Regions from separate parts of the Jeongeupia sp. USM3 genome, predicted to be linked through region 2. Evidence: riboswitches for the same ligand, from Rfam matches in the RefSeq annotation. Region 2 holds a riboswitch; the other holds the start of a gene.

Region 1 (7,294 bases), 1.3 Mb from region 2:
CCCCGGCCAGCGTGGTGAGATCGAGCGGGGCGTCGAGGTGCCGGTCGATATGGTCGAGCACCCGGTTCATCCGGCGGCTGTATTCGGCGAAATGGAGATTGGGCAGGGCCATCGGGCAAGATGGAAGCGGCTGGTCAAGCAGCATCGCATGCGCCGGCCACGCCGGACAAGGCCAGGCGGACGCGCCGGCGCTGCGCTCGTGTACGAAGCAGATCGACACTGCTGGCCCATGCGGCGACACGGTGCGTTGGGTGCGAATGCAACGGCCGTTCGTGAACCTCGTTCAGCGGCGGTGACGATGCAGGCTGATGATTTTCATGGGTTTTATCCGTTTGTTCTGGCCGTTCGTGAAAAAGAGCGGGCCATCGGCTAGTCGAACGTCATCTGTTCTGAAACTGTGCGTGCGCGGCTGTAGACCGCACAACGACAGTGGATGGAGAAGTCTTGATGACGCATTTCAATCGTTTTGCCCTTGCCGCCATTCCGGCCGCGGTGCTGGCCGTACCGGTGTACGCGACCCCGGCACCGCTGTGCGTTGCCGCATGGAACGCGACCACCGCCTACAACGGCGGGGACAAGGTGGCCCTGAACGGCATCAACTACCAGGCCAACTGGTGGACGCAAGGCAACAGCCCGGCGACCCACTCCGGCCCGGCCGGCAGCGGCATGCCATGGACCAGTCTGGGTACGTGCAGCACCATTTCGACCCCGACCCCGACCCCGACCCCGACCCCGACCCCGACCCCGACCCCGAGCGGCTGCACCGACTGGCTGACGACGCCGGTCTACAACAGCGGCCAATGCGTGATCTACCAAGGCAAGATGTACCGCGCCAAGTGGTGGACGCAAGGTAGCGTACCGGGCGCCGAGCAATGGGGGCCGTGGGAGTATCTCGGCGACGTGCTACCACCTTCTCCGACTCCGACTCCGACTCCGACTCCGACTCCGACTCCGATCTACGCATCGCAGATCGTGGGAGACGTCTGCCCGGGCGAGGCACCGCATCCGACCTGGAGTGCCGGGGCCAGCTATGCCGCCGGCGCGACCGTCAAGCCGGCTGGCGGCACCTTCCGTGCCTACTACAACGGCAATTTCGCACCGGGCATTTTTGTCGCCAAGCAGACCCATGTCGCATCGACAGCAAACGAGCCGAAGGTGCTCGGCCAGGACAGCGTGTCGTTCGATGCCAGCCTCTGGTCGGTGGCCGCCGTGTACCCGAAACCGTGCCCGCCGCCGACGCCCACCCCGACGCCAACGCCGGTCCAGATCAGCGCGGCCGAGGTGACGACCTGGCGCGGTGGCGCCAAGGGCGCGTACTCGATGGTGCACGACGACTTCTGCAACAACGTCGTCAGCCAGAGCCACATCAACGTGGCCGAGCCCGCGCTGACGCAGCGGGGGCTGGTGGCGGGCTTCGGCATCGTCACCAACCTGTGCCAGCCCGGCCACTGGAGCGCGGCGCAGACTTTCATCACGAACGGTCATGAAATCATCAACCACTCGCGCAACCATCCGGTCGCCGGCAGTGGCGACGCCAACTGGGTGAACAGCGTCGAAATCAACGATTCGGTGCAGGACGTGAAGACCAGGCTGGGCGGCTACCAGATGAGCTACTTCATCTGGCCGAACGATACGGCGACCGATGCGGCGCTGACGTATCTGCGAGCGCAACCGGGTTATCTGGGCGGCCGGGGCAGCAACCGCGATCTTGGCGGCGGCAATATCGAGTACGTCGGCCGGGCCGCCGGCGTGAACGCCGCCAACTTCAGCGATCCGTACATGGTGAAGTGGGACCTGTTCACCGCTTCCGGCCAATGGTCGCTGTATCCGATGGGCAGCGAAATCCTCAACCTGCACGTCGATGCGGCGATCGATCAGGGCGGCTGGGCGACGCGGACCATGCATGCGGTCGACGACAACCCGAACAGCAGCTGGGAGCCGGTGCCGGTGGCGCGCTACCTCGGCCACCTCGATTACGTGAAGGCCAGGGTCGATGCCGGGCTGTTGTGGGTGGCGACGCCGTCGAACGTGATCCGCTACCGCTACGCCCGCGAAGCGTGCGCGCCGGCGCTCAACGGCAATCAGGTGGTGTTCAATACCGGCAACGCCGATTGCGTGAAGTACGCCACGCCGCTGACGCTGGACCTGAGCGCCAGTGCGGCGATCAGCGTCAGGCAGGGCGGCGGCGCGCTGGCGGTGAGGGCGCTCGGTAACGGCAAGTACCGCGTCGATGCCGATCCGCTGGCGGGGCCGCTGTCGGTGTTCGGCCAGTAAGCACGGGCCGCAAAGCCCCGGCCTTGGCCGGGGCTTTTTGCGTTGCGCCCGGCGATCAGCGCTGCGCCAGCGCCGGCTGCAGCACGCCGGTATCGTCGTCGTCGAGCCGGCCGGCGAAATAGCGCTTCGTTTCCATCGCCACCACATGCCGCAGGCCGATCAGGCCGATCAGGTTCGGGATCGCCATCAGGCCGTTGACGATGTCGGCCAGCACCCAGATCAGGTCCAGATGCAGGAAGGCGCTACCGACGATGCAGGCGATGAACACCAGCTTGAACGGAATGATGCCGCGGCGGCCGGCGAGGTACTGCATGCAGCGCTCGCCGTAGTAGTTCCAGCCGATGATCGTGGTGAAGGCGAAGAACAGCAGGCCGACGGTGACGATCAGGTTGCCCCAGTCCTGCGACAACCCCTGCTGGAAGGCGAGGTTGGTCATCCGTGCGCCGCTGGCGTCGCCGGACCAGACGCCGGTGACGATCAGCACCAGCCCGGTCATGGTGCAGATGATGATGGTGTCGAAAAAGGTGCCGGTCATCGAGATCAGCCCCTGCTCGACGCAGGAGTTGCTGCGCGCGGCGGCGGCGGCGATCGGCGCACTGCCCAGGCCCGATTCGTTCGAGAACACGCCGCGGGCGACGCCGCTCTGGATCGCCAGCATCATCGTCGCGCCGAAAAAGCCGCCGACGGCCGCGTGGCCGGTGAACGCCGACCGGATCACCAGCATGATCGCGTCGGGCAGGGCGCTGGCATTCATCGCCAGCAGCGCGACCGACGCGGTGACGTAGAACACCATCATGAACGGCACGATGGCCTCGGCAACGCGCGAGATCGACTTGATGCCGCCGAGCGTGATCATCGCCACCAGCACCGCCAAGGTCAGGCAGGTCCACAACACCGGGATGTCGAAACTCGAATGCACGGCTTCGGAGATCGCGTTGACCTGCGCGAACGTGCCGATGCCGAACAGCGCGACGCCGACGCCGAACAGCGCGAACAGCTTGCCCAGCCACGGCAGGCCGAGGCCGTGCGTGAGGTAATACATCGGCCCGCCGGCCATCTGGCCCCTGTCGTCGACGGTGCGGTACTTCACCGCCAGCAGGCACTCGGCGTACTTGGTCGCCATGCCGAAGAACGCTGCCATCCACATCCAGAACAGCGCGCCGGGGCCGCCGAGCTTGATGGCTGTCGCCACGCCGACGATGTTACCGGTGCCGACGGTGGCCGACAGCGCGGTGCACAGCGCGGCAAAACTCGACACGTCACCGGGCAGGTTGGGGTTCTTGTCGGCACGGAACACGAGCCTGAGCGCCAGCGGCAGCCTGAACACCTGCAGCAGGCCCAGCCGGGCGGTGAGATAAATACCGGTGCCGACCAGCAGGATCAGCAGCGGCGGGCCCCAGACGAGGTTGTCGATCGTCTGCAGCAGGTCTTGGAGCGGGGGCATGGTTTGTAGGTCTCCGTCAGTATCAAACATCGATCTGACAGAGGGGACGGCCAGCCGTACGCTGCCCGGGACGCGGGCAGGCACGGCGAGCGGCCGTCCTTCCTCTGTCCTTTTACCTGAGCGTTTCAGCGTTCCTGACGGAACGCCTTTCGCCTTCGGTGCCCGGCCGGTGCAGTCCGTCCTGAAAACGGTGATGCACGCCGGGGCTCTCCAGAGGCTCGTCCAGTCGCAGTCCCTGCCGGGTTTTCCCGGCGCCTGAAAGATTCACTTCTTCGGCGGCCCGACGCGCCTTGCGGCACGGCCATGTGGGCACTCTCCTGCGACCTTCATCCGAACACGGGGGAAGCTTGCAACATCGAATGTAGCAAAACGACGTAGTCATCGGCCATCGTGATTTCTCCCAATATTGACCTGCCGCAAGCCGGTGCCCCGGCGCGGCCTGCCTCGCGGGGATACGGCCTGGCGGCCGATTCTGCCGCCTTTGCTTACATGCGCTTGTGTCAGGAAACATGCCGGATCGCAGGCTGTAGTTGGTCCGGGCGTTTGCCGGGGGCGCGCCTGTCGGCCCGCCACTTGCGTGTTTTGCTTAATTTTTGCTGACTTCTATATTTCCAGTTCGTATTTATTGCTCGCGGCCACTCCGGTGCGGGCGGGTATGGAGGACTGGAAATGCTGTCGAACGCGACGATACGCCACAAGCTGTGGCTGCTGATCCTGCTGGCGGTGCTGGCCATCTCGGCCGGGGCGGTGTGGGCCCTGTTCAACGAGCGCAGGGACATGCTCGATGCGCGGCGTACGGCCACGCGCCACGTCGTCGACACGGCCCACTCGGTGATCGCGCACTACGGCCAGCTCGCCAAGGACGGAAAAATGCCGCTCAATGCAGCGAAGCAGACGGCGGCCGACGCGGTCGCCGGCCTGCGTTACGACGACGGCAATTATGTCGCGCTGTATGACACGCATTACCGGATGCTGCGGCACCCGATCAAGCCCGAGCTGAACGGCAAGGACCAGAGCCAGCTCAAGGATCCCAACGGCGTGCGCATCGTCAGCGAACTGGTCGATGCCGCGGTGCGCGACCGCGGCGAGTTCGTCGACTACCAGTGGGCCAAGCCGGGCAGCAAGACACCGGTCGACAAGGTCAGCGGCAGCCGGCTCTACGCGCCGTGGGGCTGGGTCGTGGCGACCGGCGTCTACGTTGACGATGTCGAGCGCGAATTTGCCCGCAAGGCCTGGGCATGGGCCGGATCGATCGCCGCCGGCCTTGCGGTGCTGGTGCTGGCGTCGTGGCTGATCGCGCGCAGCATCAGCGTGCCGCTCGAAAAGCTGCGCGACCACATGCACGAGATCGCCGCATCGGGCAATCTCGCGATCGGCAACCGTCCGTCGGCGGACGGCGAAGTCGGCCAGATCGGCGCAGTGTTCTTTTCGCTGATCGACCGCTTCCGCGACATTCTCCGCGACGTGCGCCAGGGCTCGCGCGAGGTCTCGGGCGAGATCACCGAACTGGCGCGCAGCATGAAGGTGATCGAGGACAGCTCGGCCACGCAGCAGCGCTCGGCGATGGCGACCGCGGCGACGGTCGAGGAGATCAGCGCCAGCATTGCCCGGATCAGCGGCCACCTCGGCGAGGTGGCGGGGCGCTCGGACAACGCGCAGCAACTGACCCGGCAGGGACGGGACGCGGTCGGGCGGGCGACCGGCGAGATGGAGCGGATCGCCGAGTCGGTCGGCGAATCGACCCGGCTGGTGCAGACGCTCGGCGAGCGTTCGGGGCAGGTCTCGGCGATCGTCGCGACGATCCACGAGATCGCCGACCAGACCAACCTGCTGGCGCTGAATGCGGCGATCGAGGCCGCACGCGCCGGCGAGGCCGGGCGCGGCTTTGCCGTCGTCGCCGACGAGGTGCGCAAACTGGCCGAACGGACCAGCGAGGCAACCAAGCGGATCACGACGATGACCGATGCGATCCAGAGCGATACCGGCCAGGCGGTCGCCGGCATCGAAGGCGTCAGCGGCCTTGCGCTGAGCGGCGTCGCGCTGGCCGGCGAGGCCGCTTCGTCGGTCTCGCGCATCGACGAGCGCACCCGCGAGGTCTCGGTCATTCTTGGCGAGGTCACGCAGGCGGCGGGCGAGCAGTCGCGCGCGAGCGAAGAGATCGCCCGCAACATCGAGGCGATCTCGCAGACCGGCGAAGAGAATCTCCGGGCGATCGGCGAGATTGCCGCGGCGTCGGCGCATCTGGCGGCGACGGCGGCAAGGCTGGACGGCGTGGTCGGGCAGTTCCGGGTCTAGAACCTGTCCCGTTGGGCGGCTGCGCATTGTGTCCCCGCCCGATGCCCGGAACCCCGCAAGGGGGCTACCTTCGGGTCGTTCTCCTGAACTCGATGTCCGTTCCGGTTTCCCCCGGGGGACGTCCAGAGGGCATCCTCGCTTCGGGCGTGAACAAACGACTTTGGCTCGCTCGCCTGCCGGGACAGGTGCTTCGGGGGCGGGGCGATGGCGGGGCTGTGCTAGAATCGCAAGCCCTTGAAGGAAAACCGCTTTATGCTCGACAAGCTCAACGATCCGCAACGCGAGGCCGTCAAATATCTTGGCGGCCCGTGCCTCGTGCTTGCGGGGGCCGGGTCGGGCAAGACGCGGGTGATCACGCAGAAGATCGCCTACCTGATCGGCCAGGCCGGGATGGACGCGCGCAATATCGCGGCGATCACCTTCACCAACAAGGCGGCGCGCGAGATGCAGGAGCGCGTCGGCGCGCTGATGGACGCGAACCGCCTCAAGGGGCTGACGGTGTCGACCTTCCACAGCCTCGGCATGCGCATCCTGCGCGAGGAAGCGAAGCACCTCGGCTACAAGCCGCAGTTCTCGATTCTGGACAGCGCCGATGCCAGCAAGATCATCTCCGACCTGCTGACGACGACCGACAAGCAGCTGATCCGCTCGACGGTCAGCCAGATCTCGCTGCTGAAGAACGACCGGATTTCGCCCGATACCGCGCTGGTGCGTGCCAGCTCGGACGGCGAGATGCATCTGGCCAAGCTCTACCGCGCCTACCAGGACACCTTGCAGGCGTATCAGGCGGTCGACTTCGACGACCTGATCCGGCTGCCGGTCGACCTGTTCGAGCAGCACGAAGACGTGCTGACCAAGTGGCAGCACCGGTTGCGCTACCTGCTGATCGACGAGTGCCAGGACACCAACACCACGCAGTACGACATGGTGAAACAGCTGACCGGCATCACCGGCCAGTTCACCGCCGTCGGCGACGACGACCAGTCGATCTACGCCTGGCGCGGCGCGAACATGGAAAACCTGCGGCTGCTGAGCACCGACTTCCCCAAGCTCAAGGTGATCAAGCTCGAGCAGAACTACCGCTCGGTCGCGCGCATCCTGCGCTGCGCCAACGCGGTGATCGCCAACAATCCCAAGCTGTTCGAAAAGACGCTGTGGTCGGACCTCGGCGTTGGCGATCCGGTGCAGGTGATCGAGGCCAGGAACGACGAGCACGAGGCTGAACTCGTCGCGATGAAACTGCTGGCGCACAAGTTCGAGGCCGGCACCGGTTTCAAGGAC
Region 2 (7,294 bases):
GCCTTGCTCGATGTCGACCTGGGCCAGCCGCAACAGCAGCTCGGCCTGGAAGTGGCTGAACTGCCGGGCCCGGCACAGATCCAGCGCCTGGACGAGAATGTGCCGGGCTTCTTCCTCGCGGCCCAGCACATGCAGGTCCCAGCCCAGGCTGATTTTCACCTTGGCGATCAGGTGCACGTCGTCGCTCGATTCGAGCTGGCGGTCGGCCGCGCGGTGGAAGGTCACCGCCTCGTCGAGCCCGCCGTAGGCACTGCACACCTGGCCGAGGCCGATCAGCGCCAGCGCCAGCGTATGCACATGCCGGGTCTCGCCGTCGCAGAGCCGCACGCACTGCGCCCAGTGCTGCAGCGCCAGCCGGTAGTCGCCGCCGGTGTAGTGGTCGCGCCCGAGCCGTTCCTGTACCGCCGGCTCGAGATGGCGGAGCCCGTACATCTGGCAGCACGCCAGCGCTTCGGCGAGCAGCACGCTGCCTTCGTTGCGCTCGCCGAGCTGGTCCTCGATCAGCGAGAGCATCGTCGCGGCACGGACCAGTGCTTCGACGTCGTGCTCGTCGCGGGCGCGCACCAGCACCGGCGCGCACTGGCGCTTGGCGGTGGTCGGGTCGCTGAAGACGATGCGTTCGATGTCGTTGAGGGTCTGGAGCAGGGCCACAGGCTTTGCCGGAAGGAGTAGGGCGTTACCCTTATTCTAGCGCCGCCGCCGGCAAAACATGCGGCCGAACGCCATCGTCCCGAGCGCAAGCTCAGAGCGGTGCGCAATCGCAGGCGCTGTATCGGCACCGCTCCCGGCCAGCCGGAAAGCGGCGAGACCGGCCTCGAAAGGCTGGCGGCCGCCAGCGGCTTCGGCTCGGTCGAAAGCCTGCGGGCGCATTTCCGACGGGTGGTCGGCGTCGCGCCGTCGGTCTACCGGCGCCGTTTCGCCGTGGCGTGATGCCGATTGCACCGGCAGACCGCCACCAGACTTGATCCAGCGCAAGCAATCGCAAGGGCCGTAGCGGAACTATTTGCGGTTACATGATGACGGGATGACGGTAAAAAAAGGTTGTCGATCAGCAAGCATTGTCACGAGCGATGTCTGCTGCCGGCACCGGGGACGGCCAACACGGCAACCCTGCACCCTTGATCAATACCCATCAAGTTCGAGATCGATAACTGCTCCAGCCCCGTGCCCGGAGTTGCACCGCGTTTGCCGCGGTGCCGCTGTTATCCCCCCGGATGGGCCAATCAAACCTGGAGGCAAACCGTGGCCGGCAATTCTTCCCTGAGCCAACCCAAGGCGTTTTACCTGATATTTTCGATCGAACTGTGGGAACGGTTCGGTTACTACGGCCTGCAGGGCATCATGGCGGTGTACCTCGTCAAGATGCTCGGCCTGCACGAGGCCGATTCGTTCACGCTGTTCTCGTCCTTTGTCGCGCTTGTCTACGGCCTGATCGCCGTCGGCGGCTGGCTCGGCGACAAGGTGCTCGGCACCAAGCGGACCATCATCCTCGGCGCGATCACGCTGGCGGTCGGCTACGCGATGATCGCGTTCTCGAATCACCAGGTTTCGTGGGTCTATCTCGGCATGGGCACGGTCGCCGTCGGTAACGGCCTGTTCAAGGCCAACCCGGGGTCGCTGCTGTCCAAGCTCTACGACAAGGACGACCCGCGCATCGACGGCGCGTTCACGATGTACTACATGGCGATCAACATCGGCTCGTTCTTCTCGATGCTGGCGACGCCGTGGCTGGCCAAGGAGTTCGGCTGGGGCGTGGCGTTCTCGCTGTCGGTCGTCGGCATGCTGATCACCATCGCCAACTTCCTGCTGTGCAAGAAGATGGTCGCCCAGTACGGCTCGGAGCCGGACTTCAAGCCGCTCAACCTCAAGTACCTCGCTTACGTGATCGTCGGCATCGTCGCGGTCTGTCTGGCCGCATCGTGGCTGCTCAAGCACCCGACCGTCGCCAACTACGGTCTGGCCGCGATCTCGATCGGCATCGTTGCGATCTTCATGAAGGAAACCTTCGCGCTGCAGGGCGCGGCGCGCAGCAAGATGATCGTCGCCTTCGTGCTGATGGTCGAAGCGGTGATCTTCTTCGTGCTCTACAACCAGATGCCGACGTCGCTGAACTTCTTCGCGATCAACAACACCGAGCACAGCCTGCTGGGCTTCGCGGTCCAGCCCGAGCAGTTCCAGGCACTGAACCCGTTCTGGATCATGATCGCCAGTCCGATCCTGGCGATGGCGTACAACAAGCTCGGCGACAGGCTGCCGATGCCGCACAAGTTCGCGATCGGCATGGTGCTGTGCTCGCTGGCCTTCCTGGCGCTGCCCTTCGGTGCGCGCTTTGCCAACGAGCATGGTCTGGTGTCGGCCAACTGGCTGGTGCTGAGCTACGCGCTGCAGAGCATCGGCGAGCTGCTGATTTCGGGCCTCGGTCTGGCGATGGTCGCGCAGCTGGTGCCGGAACGGCTGATGGGCTTCATCATGGGCGCGTGGTTCCTCACCACCGCGGCGGCGTCGGCAGTCAGCGGCATGGTCGCCGGCCTGACCGCGGTGCATGGCGACGTCAGCAACGCGCAGCAGTCGCTGGCGGTCTACAGCGACGTGTTCATGAAGATCGGCATCGTCACCGGCGTGATCGCCGTGCTGATGATCGTTACCGCGCCGCTGCTGGCGCGGATGATCAGCGGCGCCAAGGAAGTCGACGCCTTCGTGGCAGAAGGCGAGCTGGCCGCACAGCGTCCGCAGTAGGCACCGCCAACAAAACCCTGCTGGCGGCGTTGCGTTCACTTGCCGTACTTGCCGTACTTGCTTGTACTGTCTGCGTTTCGCGTGCCTTGCCAGCACCAGTTTCACTGGGTTTCATTAGCGACGCCAAGCGTCAATGCCCCGCAATGCGGGGCTTTTTCACATCCAGCCGAAGGCGCCGAGCACCGCGCCGGCGGCGATCAGCCACAGCGGGTTGAGCTTGGTCCTCAGCCCGACGATCACCGTCAGCCCGGCCAGCAGCGCCATGCGCAGGTTGCCGCTGCCGGTCGAGAGCAGCAGGACGCCGGTCGCCAGCGTCAGCGCGATCGTCAGCGGCGCTAGCGCGCGGCGGATCAGCCGGTGCCATCGGTGCTCGCGGTGGCGGTGGCCGTAGTGTTCGACCGCCAGTGCGATCAGCGACGACGGCAGGCACATCGCCAGCAGTGCCACCAGTGCGCCGGGCAGGCCGGCGATCTGCAGCCCGAACAGCAGCACGAACAGCAGGTTCGGCCCCGGGGCGACCTGCGCGATCGTGTAGCTGGCGGTAAAGGCCGATTCGCTCAGCCAGTGCTGCTCGGTGACGAGCACGCGATGCATGTCGGGCAGCACCGCGCTGGCACCGCCGAAGGCAATCAGCGACAGCTGGGCGAAGTGGCCGAACAGCGGCAGGAGCAGCGTCATCGGCGCGCTCCGATCAGGCAGATCAGCAGCGACAGCGGAATCAGCACCGCCAGCACCGGCAGCAGCGGCCAGCGCAGCAGCGCAACGGCGACGAAGGCCGCGCCACCGGTCAGCCACGCCAGGCCGAGCCCCTGTTGCGTGCGCGCCAGCTTGATGGCGGTGAGGATGATCAGTCCGGCGGCGACCGCGGTCATTCCGTGCAGCGCGCCCTGGATCGCCGGAATGCCGGCGACGTGCCGGTAGCCGAGGCCGAGCGCCAGCACGATCAGCCCCGGCGGGCCGATCAGCCCGAACGACGCGCTCAGCGCTCCCCTGAGGCCGGCGTGGCGGTAGCCGAACATCATCGCCAGATTGACGATGTTGGGGCCCGGCAGGATCTGGCCGGTGCTGAGCAGGTCGGCGAACTCGGCATCGTCGAGCCAGCCGCGTTCGTCGACCAGCACTCGCCGTGCCCACGGCAGCACGCCGCCGAAGCCGATCAGCCCCATCCGGGCGAAGGTGCGGAACAGCGTGGCCGGGGTGATCGGCAGCGGGGTGGCCGGCATGGTTAAAACCGTAACTAATCTGACACGCCATCGTAACGCCCTCCGGCTTTCAGATTGCCTTCAGCGTGCGATGCGAGGCATGCGCGCGACACCTGCGGCCCGCATGCTGCCGTTGACCGTGGCCGGTGCGGTCGGGATAATCCGCGGCTTCGCGGGAGAGTGGCCCGGCCTGAGTACCGGTCGCGGGTCCGCCGAAGGCGCAAGCTCCCAGAATCGCTCAGGCAAACGAACCGCGAAGCCAGTATCAGGCCAATTGGAGAGAGGCCGGCAACGCCGGTCCACCGAAGGGGCAATGCGCGGTCCGCCGCGCCAAACTCTCAGGTAAAAGGACAAGGGGAGAGGCCGCAAACACTTGCGGAGCCCCCATGCTGTCCACCATCTACCTCATCGCCATCACCGCCGAAGCCATGACCGGCGCGCTCGCCGCCGGCCGGCGCAACATGGACCTCTTCGGCGTGCTGGTCATCGCCTTCCTGACCGCGCTCGGCGGCGGCACCGTCCGCGACATCGTGCTCGGCCATTATCCGATCGGCTGGACCCAGCACCCCGAATACATCTGGCTGGTGCTGTCGGCCGGGCTGTTCACGGTGCTGGTCGCGCGCTTCATGCACCACCTCGGCAAAATCTTCCTGATCCTCGACGCGCTCGGGCTGATCGCCTTCACGCTGATCGGCTGCGAGGTCGCGCTGAAGATGAGCTACCACCCGACCGTGGTGATCATGGCCGGAATGACCACCGGCATCGCCGGCGGCGTGCTGCGCGACATCCTCTGCTCGCGCGTGCCGGTGGTGTTCCGCCACGAGCTGTACGCCAGCGTGTCGCTGCTGGTCGCGCTCAGCTATCTCGGCCTCGGCGAGCTCAAGGTCCAGCACGACGTCAATGTGCTGATGTCGTTCGCGCTCGGCCTGGTGATCCGGCTTTGCGCGATCTACCGCGGCTGGCGGCTGCCGGTGTTCTCGTACCGCCAGCCGATCGACTGATCGTCCGGACGAAAAAAAGGGCTGCCCGCGGGCAGCCCTTTTCGTACTGGCAGCGCCTCAGCGCGGCGGATTGACCACCACGTACTGCACCGAGGTGCCGGCGTACTGCGGCTGGTACCACGTGCTGCCGCACTGCTGGTAGGTGACGCCGCCGACGATGGTGGCGACGCAGCTCGGCGGCACCGAGTGGACGATGCTGCCGATGACGGCTGACGTGACCGCCGCCGTGGTAACCACCGCCGCGGTCCCGACTGCCGCAGCGGCGATCGGGTGGTCATAGCGTGGCGGCGGCGGGTAGTACGGCCGTGGCGGCGGATAGTAGGGGCGTGGCGCCCCGGCCGCGGCAGCGTGATAGACGCCGCCGTTCGGGCCGACGGCGGTGCGGCCGGCAACCCAGGCCTGGGCCGGAAGCGATGCCAGCAGCATCGAGGCTGCGGCCGCCAGTGCCAGCGTGGCTTTGAACTTGCGCATGGTGGGGTCTCCTTATTGTTTGGCCGACGCCGGCTTCGACGCCTCGTTGCGGGCGAAGTCGATCCGCTTGGCACCCTTGGGCGGCGTGAAGGTGAAGACCTCGTTGCCGAAGGCCGGCTGCGTCTGCCAGTTGAAGCGCACCGTGTGTTGCGGCCGGGCTTCGATGTCGGTCGCGGTGATCACCAGCTTGCACGGCAGCGGCTGCGCGCCCTTGCGAATCCACACCTGCCAGTCGGTGCCGGGCTTGCGGAACGCGTAGTGGGCGCAGCTCAGACCGCCGATGCGTTCGTCGCCGATGACACGCGCGGCGGTCAGGTCCTTGCCCTGATTGGGGTCGCTGCCCCAGTAGAACAGGTCGGCCAGCGGCGTTTCGATGCCGTACTTGTCGGCAATGTCGCCGACCAGCTCGCCGATCGTCTTCGGCGCCGCCGCGCTCGCGTAGAAGTTGTGCTGGCTGCCGTAGAGCGTGAAGGTCTTGCCGTCGTAGTACATCGTCCGTGCGCCCTGCTCGCCGCTGACGCTGGCCTTGAGCTTGTTCGGCCGCACCATCTGCATCTCGGCCTGACGGGCAAACTGCAGCGCCTGGCCGCTGTCGTCGACATAGTCGGTGGTGGTGTCGGCACGGAGGGCAAAGCGGGGCAGGCTGCGCAGGTAGTTGCCCATGGTCTCGAGTGCCTTGACCGCCTGCGGGTCGACCGCCTTGGCGGTACCGGCATCGGCGGCCAGTGCGCTGCCGGCGCATGCGGCCAGCAGCAGCGCTGCAGCGGTTCGGATTGGCTTCATCGCATCGTCCTTGTGGTCATGGTTTTACGCGTTCCGGTTCGTACAGGGCACAGCTTAGCCCGACACCCTTGTATTCGATAGTGTTGTTTTGTGCAACTATTTGCCAAGTGGGTTGCTGCAACTCCCGACTCGCGAGCGTGCAGGCCGCCGCGCATAATGGGCCGATGGAATCCTGGTCCTTCGCGTCCGCCTTCGTGCTGCTGCTGCTGGTCACCGACCCGCTGGGCAGCATTCCGCTGTTCGTTGCCATGCTCAAGCAGGTGCCGCGGCAGCGGCGCGTCCGGATGATCGTCCGCGAGGTGTCGGTCGCCTTCGTCGTGCTGCTGGTCTTCATGCTCACCGGCCGGCAGTTCCTCGCGCTGATGCATCTGTCGCAGACCTCGCTCGGCATCGCCGGCGGCGTGATCCTGTTCCTGATCGCGTTGCGCATGGTGTTTCCGCACCCGGACGGCGTGTTCGGCGACATCAAGGGCGGCGAGCCCTTTATCGTGCCGCTGGCGATCCCGCTGCTCGCCGGGCCGTCGGCGCTGGCGACGGTGCTGCTGCTGGTGTCGCGCGCGCCGGAGCGGCTATGGGAGTGGATCGGTGCGCTGGCGCTGACGATGGGCGTCTGCGCCCTGGTGCTCGGCTTCTCGGAGAAGATCGGCCAGGTGCTCGGCGAGCGCGTGACCACGGCGTTCGAGCGGCTGATGGGCCTGGTGCTGACGGCGATCGCCGTCGAGATGCTGCTGTCCGGCGTGCGCGACTACATCGCCTCGCTGGCGTGAGCGCTTGATTCCGGGCAAAGGGCCGATGCCATTTGCGTTTAGAATTCCGGACAGATTCGAACTACCGCCCAAGGAGCTGTGAGATGACCCAGAACGAACTGAAAGAAGCCGTCGGCCGCGCCGCGATCGCCTACGTGCCCGACGACTGCATCGTCGGCGTCGGCACCGGCTCGACCGCCAACTACTTCATCGACGCGCTGGCCGAGATCAAGGGCCGGATCCGCGGCGCCGTGTCGTCGAGCGAAGCGAGCATCGCCCGGCTGAAGAAGCACAACATCCCGGTCTACGACCTCAACACCGTCGACAGCCTGCCGGTCTACGTCGATGGCGCCGA

What was found. Region 2 has a riboswitch for glycine ahead of BJP62_RS14160 (trimeric intracellular cation channel family protein). Riboswitches for the same ligand answer to the same signal wherever they lie in the genome.
Region 1: it holds a riboswitch for glycine, as region 2 does, so the genes downstream of both, BJP62_RS08025 (sodium:alanine symporter family protein) here and BJP62_RS14160 (trimeric intracellular cation channel family protein) in region 2, are expected to answer to the same signal.

What each region holds. Positions count from the first base shown of each region.
Region 1 covers NZ_CP017668.1:1,689,824-1,697,117, reverse strand. The annotation lists gene BJP62_RS08035 (GyrI-like domain-containing protein) at 1-112, opposite strand, end outside; gene BJP62_RS19235 (carbohydrate-binding protein) at 448-2,274, shown strand; gene BJP62_RS08025 (sodium:alanine symporter family protein) at 2,330-3,718, opposite strand; glycine riboswitch at 3,813-3,942, opposite strand; gene BJP62_RS08020 (methyl-accepting chemotaxis protein) at 4,388-6,013, shown strand; gene BJP62_RS08015 (UvrD-helicase domain-containing protein) at 6,266-7,294, shown strand, end outside.
Region 2 covers NZ_CP017668.1:3,001,356-3,008,649, forward strand. The annotation lists gene BJP62_RS14135 (tetratricopeptide repeat protein) at 1-651, opposite strand, end outside; gene BJP62_RS14140 (hypothetical protein) at 751-930, shown strand; gene dtpA (dipeptide/tripeptide permease DtpA) at 1,243-2,736, shown strand; gene BJP62_RS14150 (chromate transporter) at 2,893-3,414, opposite strand; gene BJP62_RS14155 (chromate transporter) at 3,411-3,959, opposite strand; glycine riboswitch at 4,102-4,202, shown strand; glycine riboswitch at 4,203-4,302, shown strand; gene BJP62_RS14160 (trimeric intracellular cation channel family protein) at 4,325-4,939, shown strand; gene BJP62_RS18860 (hypothetical protein) at 4,997-5,410, opposite strand; gene BJP62_RS14170 (DUF2092 domain-containing protein) at 5,423-6,193, opposite strand; gene BJP62_RS14175 (MarC family protein) at 6,358-6,960, shown strand; gene rpiA (ribose-5-phosphate isomerase RpiA) at 7,044-7,294, shown strand, end outside.